Occallatibacter riparius: one gene and its partner. Each later gene encodes a partner of the first gene's protein in a complex. Links are inferred from orthologs where the notes say so. Each region holds a gene or a part of one and is shown in the gene's direction. Other genes may lie near its edges.

Evidence for each region.
Region 2: the proteins of uvrB (region 1) and MOP44_RS00885 are in contact, whole or in part, in a crystal structure (PDB 7EGT), measured with the Thermus thermophilus proteins. The link is inferred for Occallatibacter riparius from one-to-one orthologs. Residues at the interface, in WP_096411307.1 of Thermus thermophilus: Glu23, Leu25, Arg26, Asp27, Gly28, Glu29, Arg30, Phe31, Arg55, Glu326, Asp327, Phe328, Glu379, Ser382, Gln383, His398, Gly400, Arg401; in WP_096412145.1 of Thermus thermophilus: His654, Arg656, Phe657, Gln666, Asp668, Glu669, Lys680, Arg681, Leu682, Ser683, Lys685, Tyr686, Ala687.

What each region holds. Positions count from the first base shown.
Region 1 is NZ_CP093313.1:5,771,515-5,774,802, forward strand. The notes cover bases 53-3,025. They hold uvrB (excinuclease ABC subunit UvrB), read left to right. Parts: upstream 53-529; coding sequence 530-2,521; downstream 2,522-3,025. Other genes in these bases: MOP44_RS23650 (hypothetical protein), read right to left, coding at 53-444; MOP44_RS23660 (hypothetical protein), read left to right, coding at 2,625-2,777; MOP44_RS23665 (hypothetical protein), read right to left, coding at 2,895-3,025. Also shown: more of MOP44_RS23650, read right to left, coding at 1-52; more of MOP44_RS23665, read right to left, coding at 3,026-3,288. UniProt on the Escherichia coli protein: The UvrABC repair system catalyzes the recognition and processing of DNA lesions. A damage recognition complex composed of 2 UvrA and 2 UvrB subunits scans DNA for abnormalities.
Region 2 is NZ_CP093313.1:241,372-245,063, reverse strand. The notes cover bases 56-3,432. They hold MOP44_RS00885 (ATP-dependent helicase), read left to right. Parts: upstream 56-448; coding sequence 449-3,232; downstream 3,233-3,432. Other genes in these bases: MOP44_RS00880 (GRP family sugar transporter), read left to right, coding at 3,294-3,432; MOP44_RS00890 (Nif3-like dinuclear metal center hexameric protein), read left to right, coding at 56-351. Also shown: more of MOP44_RS00890, read left to right, coding at 1-55; more of MOP44_RS00880, read left to right, coding at 3,433-3,692. UniProt on the Escherichia coli protein: A helicase with DNA-dependent ATPase activity. Unwinds DNA duplexes with 3'-5' polarity. Translocates on single-stranded DNA with 3'-5' polarity. Initiates unwinding more efficiently from a nicked substrate than double-stranded DNA.

The sequences.
Region 1 (3,288 bases):
AATGAAGCCGCCTGGTTCCTCGTACCACCGCGGGTGACGTCTTAGGGGAAACCCACCAACCAGAAGCCATGTAACCGCAACACAGACGCAGAGCCCCAGGGATGCCTTCTCCTCGACGGAGCGCGAGTGATGGAACCAAGTCTCGCCCGCCATGCCGGCGATCTGCCACCGACCCGGACACGTCATCCTCCAACCAGAGATGGCGATTGCCGGCATGTCCGCGCCAAGGATGAGCGTCCTTGCCGTCGAGAAATTCTCCCAGCCGCCGCATGGGCTGAAGTAGACCGTATTGCCATCGCTCGGCTGTACCACTGGCGGTGGCGTCACGGGAATGCTCTCCCGTTCGCGGAGCCACTGCCAGATATGGGATTCTTCCCAGACGACGCACGGGATCGCCACCGCCAGATGAATTGCAGCCAGCAATAATCCCCGCCGCCAGTTCATGGCTTAAGAGCTTACACCTCAGCAGATTCGCGCAAGCCGCAGCTTCGCTCCATCTTCGCCTTCCGGACGCGGCTATAATCCCTCCATGGACTTTCAGCTCGTCACCCAATACAAACCCAGAGGCGACCAGCCGAGGGCCATTGAAGAGCTCGTGTCAGGCTTGGCTGCCGGTGAAAAGCACCAGGTTCTGCTGGGCGTTACGGGCTCCGGCAAGACCTTCACCATGGCCAAGGTGATTGAGCAGGTGAACCGGCCGGCGCTGATCCTGGCGCACAATAAGACGCTCGCCGCCCAGCTCTACCACGAGTTCAAACAGTTCTTTCCCAACAACGCGGTCGAATACTTCGTCAGCTATTACGACTACTACCAGCCCGAAGCTTACATTCCCGCCGGCGACCTATATATCGAAAAGGAAGCCACTATAAATGAGGAACTTGACAAGCTTCGTTTAAGTGCTACGCGAAGCCTTTTCGAGCGCCGCGACGCCATCATCATCAGCTCGGTTTCGTGCATCTACGGCCTCGGTTCGCCGGAGGCTTACTACGGAATGCTGCTGCTGCTCGAGAAGGGACAGAAGATCGCGCGCAAGGACATTACGCGACGACTGGTGGAGATTCTGTACGAGCGGAACGATGCCGACTTCCGGCGCGGTACCTTTAGGGTGCGCGGGGACGTGATCGAGGTGTTCCCTACTTACGACGAGAATGCTTATCGCATTGAGCTGTTCGGGGATGAGATCGAGTCGCTGGCTCAGATTGATCCGCTGTTCGGGACGGTAAAGCAGAAGTATTCGCGACTGCCGATTTATCCGAAGAGCCACTACGTGGTGCAGCCGGAGCGGAAGGCGCAGGCGATCCAGTCGATTGTGGAAGAACTGACGGAGTGGACGGCGGTGCTGGAGTCGCAGGGGCGCATGGTGGAGTCGCAACGCGTGAACCAGCGCACGCGGTTCGACTTGGAAATGATCAAGTCGATGGGCTACTGTCACGGCATTGAGAACTACTCGAGGCACTTCTCGGGCAGGCTGCCGGGTGAAGCGCCGCCTACATTGCTGGACTACTTTCCGCGGGATTATCTGGTGTTTGTGGACGAGAGCCACGCGACGATTCCGCAGGTGCATGGGATGTGGTACGGGGACCAGAGCCGGAAGCAGAACCTAGTGGACTATGGGTTCCGGCTGCCGTCGGCGCGCGACAACCGGCCGCTGAAATTCGAGGAGTTCGAGAACCGGGTGCACCAGACGATTTACGTGTCGGCGACGCCGGGGCCGTATGAGCTGACGAGGTCGGCGGGGGTAGTTGTGGAGCAGGTGATCCGTCCGACGGGGCTGATCGATCCCGAGGTGGAGATCCGGCCGGTGAAGGGGCAGATCGACGATCTGCTGGCGGAGATTCGGGATCGCGCGAAGCGGAACGAGCGGGTGCTGGTGACGACGCTAACCAAGCGGATGGCTGAGGACCTGGCGGGCTACTACACCGAGGTGGGCGTGCGGTGCCGGTATATGCACTCGGAGATTGAAACGCTGGAGCGAGTGAAGCTGCTGCAGGGACTGCGGAAGGGCGAGTTCGATGTTCTAATCGGCATTAACCTTTTGCGGGAAGGCCTTGATTTACCAGAGGTTTCGCTCGTCGCGATTCTGGATGCAGACAAGGAAGGATTCCTGCGGTCGTCGGGGTCGCTGATTCAGACGATTGGGAGGGCGGCGCGGCACGTCGAAGGGCGGGCGCTCCTTTATGCGGACCGGATGACGGACTCGATGAAGCGGGCGATCGGGGAGACCGACCGCCGGCGCGATATTCAGCGGGCTTACAACGAGGAGAACGGGATCACGCCGCAGTCGGTGATCAGCACGATGGAGATGGGGCTGGCGCAGATCCTCAAGGCCGATTATGGCGACATCAGCGAAGAGGAAACTGCGGGCGTGCCGGAGTTTACCTCACAGGCGGATGTGGACCAGTTCATCGCCAAACTGGAGACGGAGATGCGGGAGTCGGCGAAGAAGTTCGAGTTTGAGAAGGCGGCGAAGCTGCGGGATCAGATTAAGGATCTGCGGGACAAGGAGTTCCTTTTCGGCTGATTCTTGTTTAACTCATTCAAAAAAACAGCTTACTATTGCGGGCCAGCTGCATAAGTCGGGACGGACGCTGCTGCTTTGCGGGGCGCGGGAACAGCTGGCAGAGTTGCTGGCGGGGTCGGAGTTTACGCAGCAGGTGGGCCGGGAGAACATCCTGCCGAATGTGGAGGCCGCGCTTAAACGGGCGCGGGAGATTACGGCGGCATTCAGCGGGATTGGGCCGGAGGTGGCTGCGGTACAGGAGCGAATGTCGCTGTGAACTAGCGGAGTCATCCGTATTGAGCCGCTTCCCTGCCCGGCCCCCAAAGGCGAGGGACCGGGGGCACCCGCAAAGGGAAAGGAAAAGCCCTCGCATTGCGCGAGGGCTTTTCCGTGTTTATTTCCTGGGGGCAAAGGCTACGCCGCGCAGGACTTCTCCGGAGGCGGCGGTGCGGATGACTGTGAACTGGCCGAGGCCACCTTCGGTGGGCAGCGTGGTCGCCTTGAGGAGGTCGATCACCTTGACGAGTTTGTTGGGATCGGCGCCCTGGTCGCCGCTGGCGCTGACGGTGGAGGTGACGGCGTAGAGTTCCACGGTTCCCTGCCCATTGACTTTGCCGGTGAGGTTACGGCAGCCGGCTGTGGCGGGGCTGGGATAGTTCGACACTGCGTAGGGAACGCCGAGGTCGAGACCGGCCTGGAGCGTGTAGAGAAGGTGCCAGATTCCGTCGGTCTTCGTCCACTTCTGGATACCTCCGGAGCCGGTTGCGGCGTCTGCGGCGACTCCGTCG
Region 2 (3,692 bases), 5.5 Mb from region 1 along the record:
GCGCGCTCGCTTGACTCTCCCAGCATGCGGGTCATCGGAGATCCGAACTTGCCCGTGAAGCGCGTCGGACTCGGCGCACACAAACTCGTCGAGATCCTCAAGCCCCTGCAAACCTGCGACGTCGTCCTGATGAGCGAAGCTCAGGATTGCGATGCCTTCCCCTACCTCCGCGATGGCATCAGCCTGGGCCTGCCGCACCCCAAGGGCCTCATCGCCATAAACCATGAGCGCTTTGAGGAGTGGGGCGAGCAGGATGCGCCCGCATGGCTCGGGCCGCTGGTCCCGGAAGTCCCCGTCGATTTCATCTCCTCCGGCGACCCATATTGGGTCCTTCCCGAGAAATCCGTCTAGTCTCAATCGGGAGACTGGCCCTGAGAACCAGTAGAAAGCACGACAACTCGCCAACAGGTAAACTGGAGGAAGGGCTTTTCCCTCCGGATTTGTATTCTTGTCATCGCTCATCGCAAAACTGAATCCCCAACAGCGCGAGGCCGTCGAAGCCACAGAAGGGCCGCTCCTTATCCTTGCCGGCGCAGGCTCGGGCAAAACGCGCGTCATTACCGCGCGCATTGCCTGGCTCATCACGGAGAAGGGCATCGCGCCCGATTCCATCCTCGCCGTCACCTTCACCAACAAAGCCTCCGCGGAGATGGCCGAGCGCGTCGACCGCCTGATCGGTCACGCATCGCTGCAGAAGCCGCTCATCTCCACGTTTCATTCGCTTTGCGTGCGCATGTTGCGCCGCGATATCGAGGCACTGAAGGTCAACGGCGAAGGCCTCACGCGCAGCTTCGCCATCTACGACGAGAACGACCAGTCCAGCATCGTCAAGCAGATCATGCGGCGCATGGGCATCGACACCAAGCAGTTGACCCCGCGCACGGTGCTCGGCCGCATCTCCTGGGCCAAGAACCACATGGTCGATCCGCAGGAGTTCTACCTCGCATCGAAGGATCCCAACAGCGAGCGCATCGCCCATATTTACCAAGCCTACAAGGCTGATCTGCGCAAGAACAATGCCCTCGACTTCGACGACCTGCTGCTTGAGACGGTCCGGCTCCTGAAGGTCTCGCGCGAAACACGCGAGCGCTATCAGCGCAAGTACCGCTACCTGCTCGTCGACGAGTACCAGGACACGAACCGCCCGCAGTACGAAATTATGAAGCTCCTGGCAGGCGAGGCACAGAACGTCTGCGCCGTAGGCGATGAAGACCAGAGCATCTACTCGTGGCGCGGCGCCGACATCAAGAACATCCTTGACTTCGAGAAGGAATTCCCCAACGCCAAGATCGTCCGCCTCGAGCAGAACTACCGCTCCACGCAGAACATTCTTGAAGCCGCCGGCGCAGTGGTCGCCAACAACCTGCGGCGCAAGGGCAAAAAACTCTGGACCGATCGCCAGGGCGGATCGCTGATCGGCTACTACGAAGCGCCCGACGGCGAGAACGAAGCGCTGTTCATCGCAGATCGCATCCAGAAATTCCTCCGCGAGAACAACGAAGAGGGCGAGCAGGGCCGGTGCGCCGTTCTCTACCGCACCAACTCGCAGTCGCGCCTGGTGGAAGAATCACTACGCCGCTACAACATCCGCTACACCATGGTCGGCGGATTCAGCTTCTACGAGCGCGCTGAAGTCAAGGACCTGATGGCTTACCTGCGCCTAGTGCGGAATCCGCACGATTCCATGGCGCTGCAGAGAGTCATCAACACGCCCGCCCGCGGCATCGGCGCCACCACGCTGGCCACGCTCGAGCGGCTCGCGCTCGAGACCGGCACCTCCACATGGGAAGCGGTCGCCGCGGCCATTAAGAACAAGCTGATCCCCACGCGCGCACTCATGGCGCTCGACTCCTTCCGCACCCTGATCACCGACGCGCAAGCCATGATGGACCCCGACTTCGCGGGCAAGCTATCCGCCGACATCGCAGAAAGCGACGACGAAGACGCCGACACCGACTTCTCCTTCGGAGCCGCGGATACCGAGCTGAGCGCGGATGAGAACGAAGCCGTAGCCGATGCCGAGGCAGTCGACTTCAATTTCGGCGGCAACGAAGATCAAATGTCGCTGCTCAATCTCTCCAATTTCTCTCCTTTCGCAGCCGAGCCCAAAAAGCCGTTCCTCAAGATGCCAAAGCAAGTTAAGGAGGAGAAGCCTGCATCTGCATCCACGGGCTGGACCACAAAAGTTTCGAAGGTCAGTCCTGCGCCGTCGAACGGTGGCGATGCCGGCAGCGAAGCACCCGTAGAAGGCTTCCGCGCACCGGGCGGAGCCGCCACCCTCCCCGAACTGATCCGCTTCCTGAACGACCGCACCGGCTACATCAAGGCCCTCGAAACCGAAGGCTCGCCCGAGGCCTTTAGCCGGATTGAAAACCTGAAGGAACTCGCCAACGCCGCGCACGACGCCGAGGTTCGTGGCGAGACGCTCGCCGAGTTCCTCGATCACGCCGCGCTGGCCAGCGACACTGACCAGTTCGATCCCGACGCACGCGTGACGCTGATGACGCTGCACGCTGCCAAGGGCCTCGAGTTCCCGCTAGTCTTCCTCGCCGGCATGGAAGAGGGACTCTTCCCGCACTCGCGCACACTGAACAATCCCGAAGAGCTCGAAGAGGAGCGCCGCCTCTGCTACGTCGGCATGACCCGCGCCATGAATACGCTGGTGCTGACCCGGGCGCAGTATCGCCGCCGCTATGGCAACGACGCGCCCGAGCAGAGCATCCCATCGCGCTTCCTCGAAGAAGTTCCTCCGCCGCTTATTGAAAACCTGAGCCCCCGCGCGCAGGCCTGGGCAGGCGCGAGCTACTCCTATGGGCGCTCTTCGTACGGCCAGCGCCGCGGATCAGACGATGATGGCGACCGCCACTTCGACTACGAAAACGAGAGCCAGGAGAGGCCACGCCTCACCTACAGTCAAGGAGTCAGCGCGAATACCCGCAGCGGGCCCGGCTCGGCGCCCAAGAACGCCGACTCCATCGACAACATCGCCCGCTTCTTCGGCGGCAAGGGAGTAGTGAAGGCTGGTTCCTTTGCGCGGCCAAAGATGGACATCCCCGACGCGAAGGGCGCGAGTGGCCTGAACAAAGGCCAGCGCGTGCGTCATTCCAAGTACGGCGAAGGCACCGTGCTGATGCGCGAGGGCGAAGGCGACGACGCCAAGGTCACCGTGATGTTCACCCGCCACGGCATGAAGAAGCTGATGGAAAAGTTCGCCAACCTCGAGAAGATCTGAGGCACCGGCGCCCTGCCGCGCAGCTAAGGTATCCTGTTTCTCGCATTCAGGAAACCTGCGCATGTACATTCCAAGCCTGTACCCGGTCGCGCTCTTCATGATGATCGTGACCATGATCTGCTGGGGAAGCTGGGCTAACACCCAGAAGCTCGCCAAAGGCTGGCGTTTCGAGCTCTTCTACTGGGACTACGTCTTCGGCATCGTCCTCATCGCGCTCATCCTCGGCTTCACCATGGGCAACACCGACCCCGCAAGCCCCGACAGCTTCATCGCCAACCTCCGCTCCGCTGACGGCAAGCACCTGCTGTTTGCTGTGCTGGGCGGCGTGGTATTCAACGTGGCCAACATCCTGATTGTCGCGGCCATCGCCGTGGCCGGGCTAGCGGTTGCGTTCCCCATCGGCATCGGGCTCGCGCTGGTCATCGGATCGGTACTCAACTACATCATTCTGCCCAAGGGG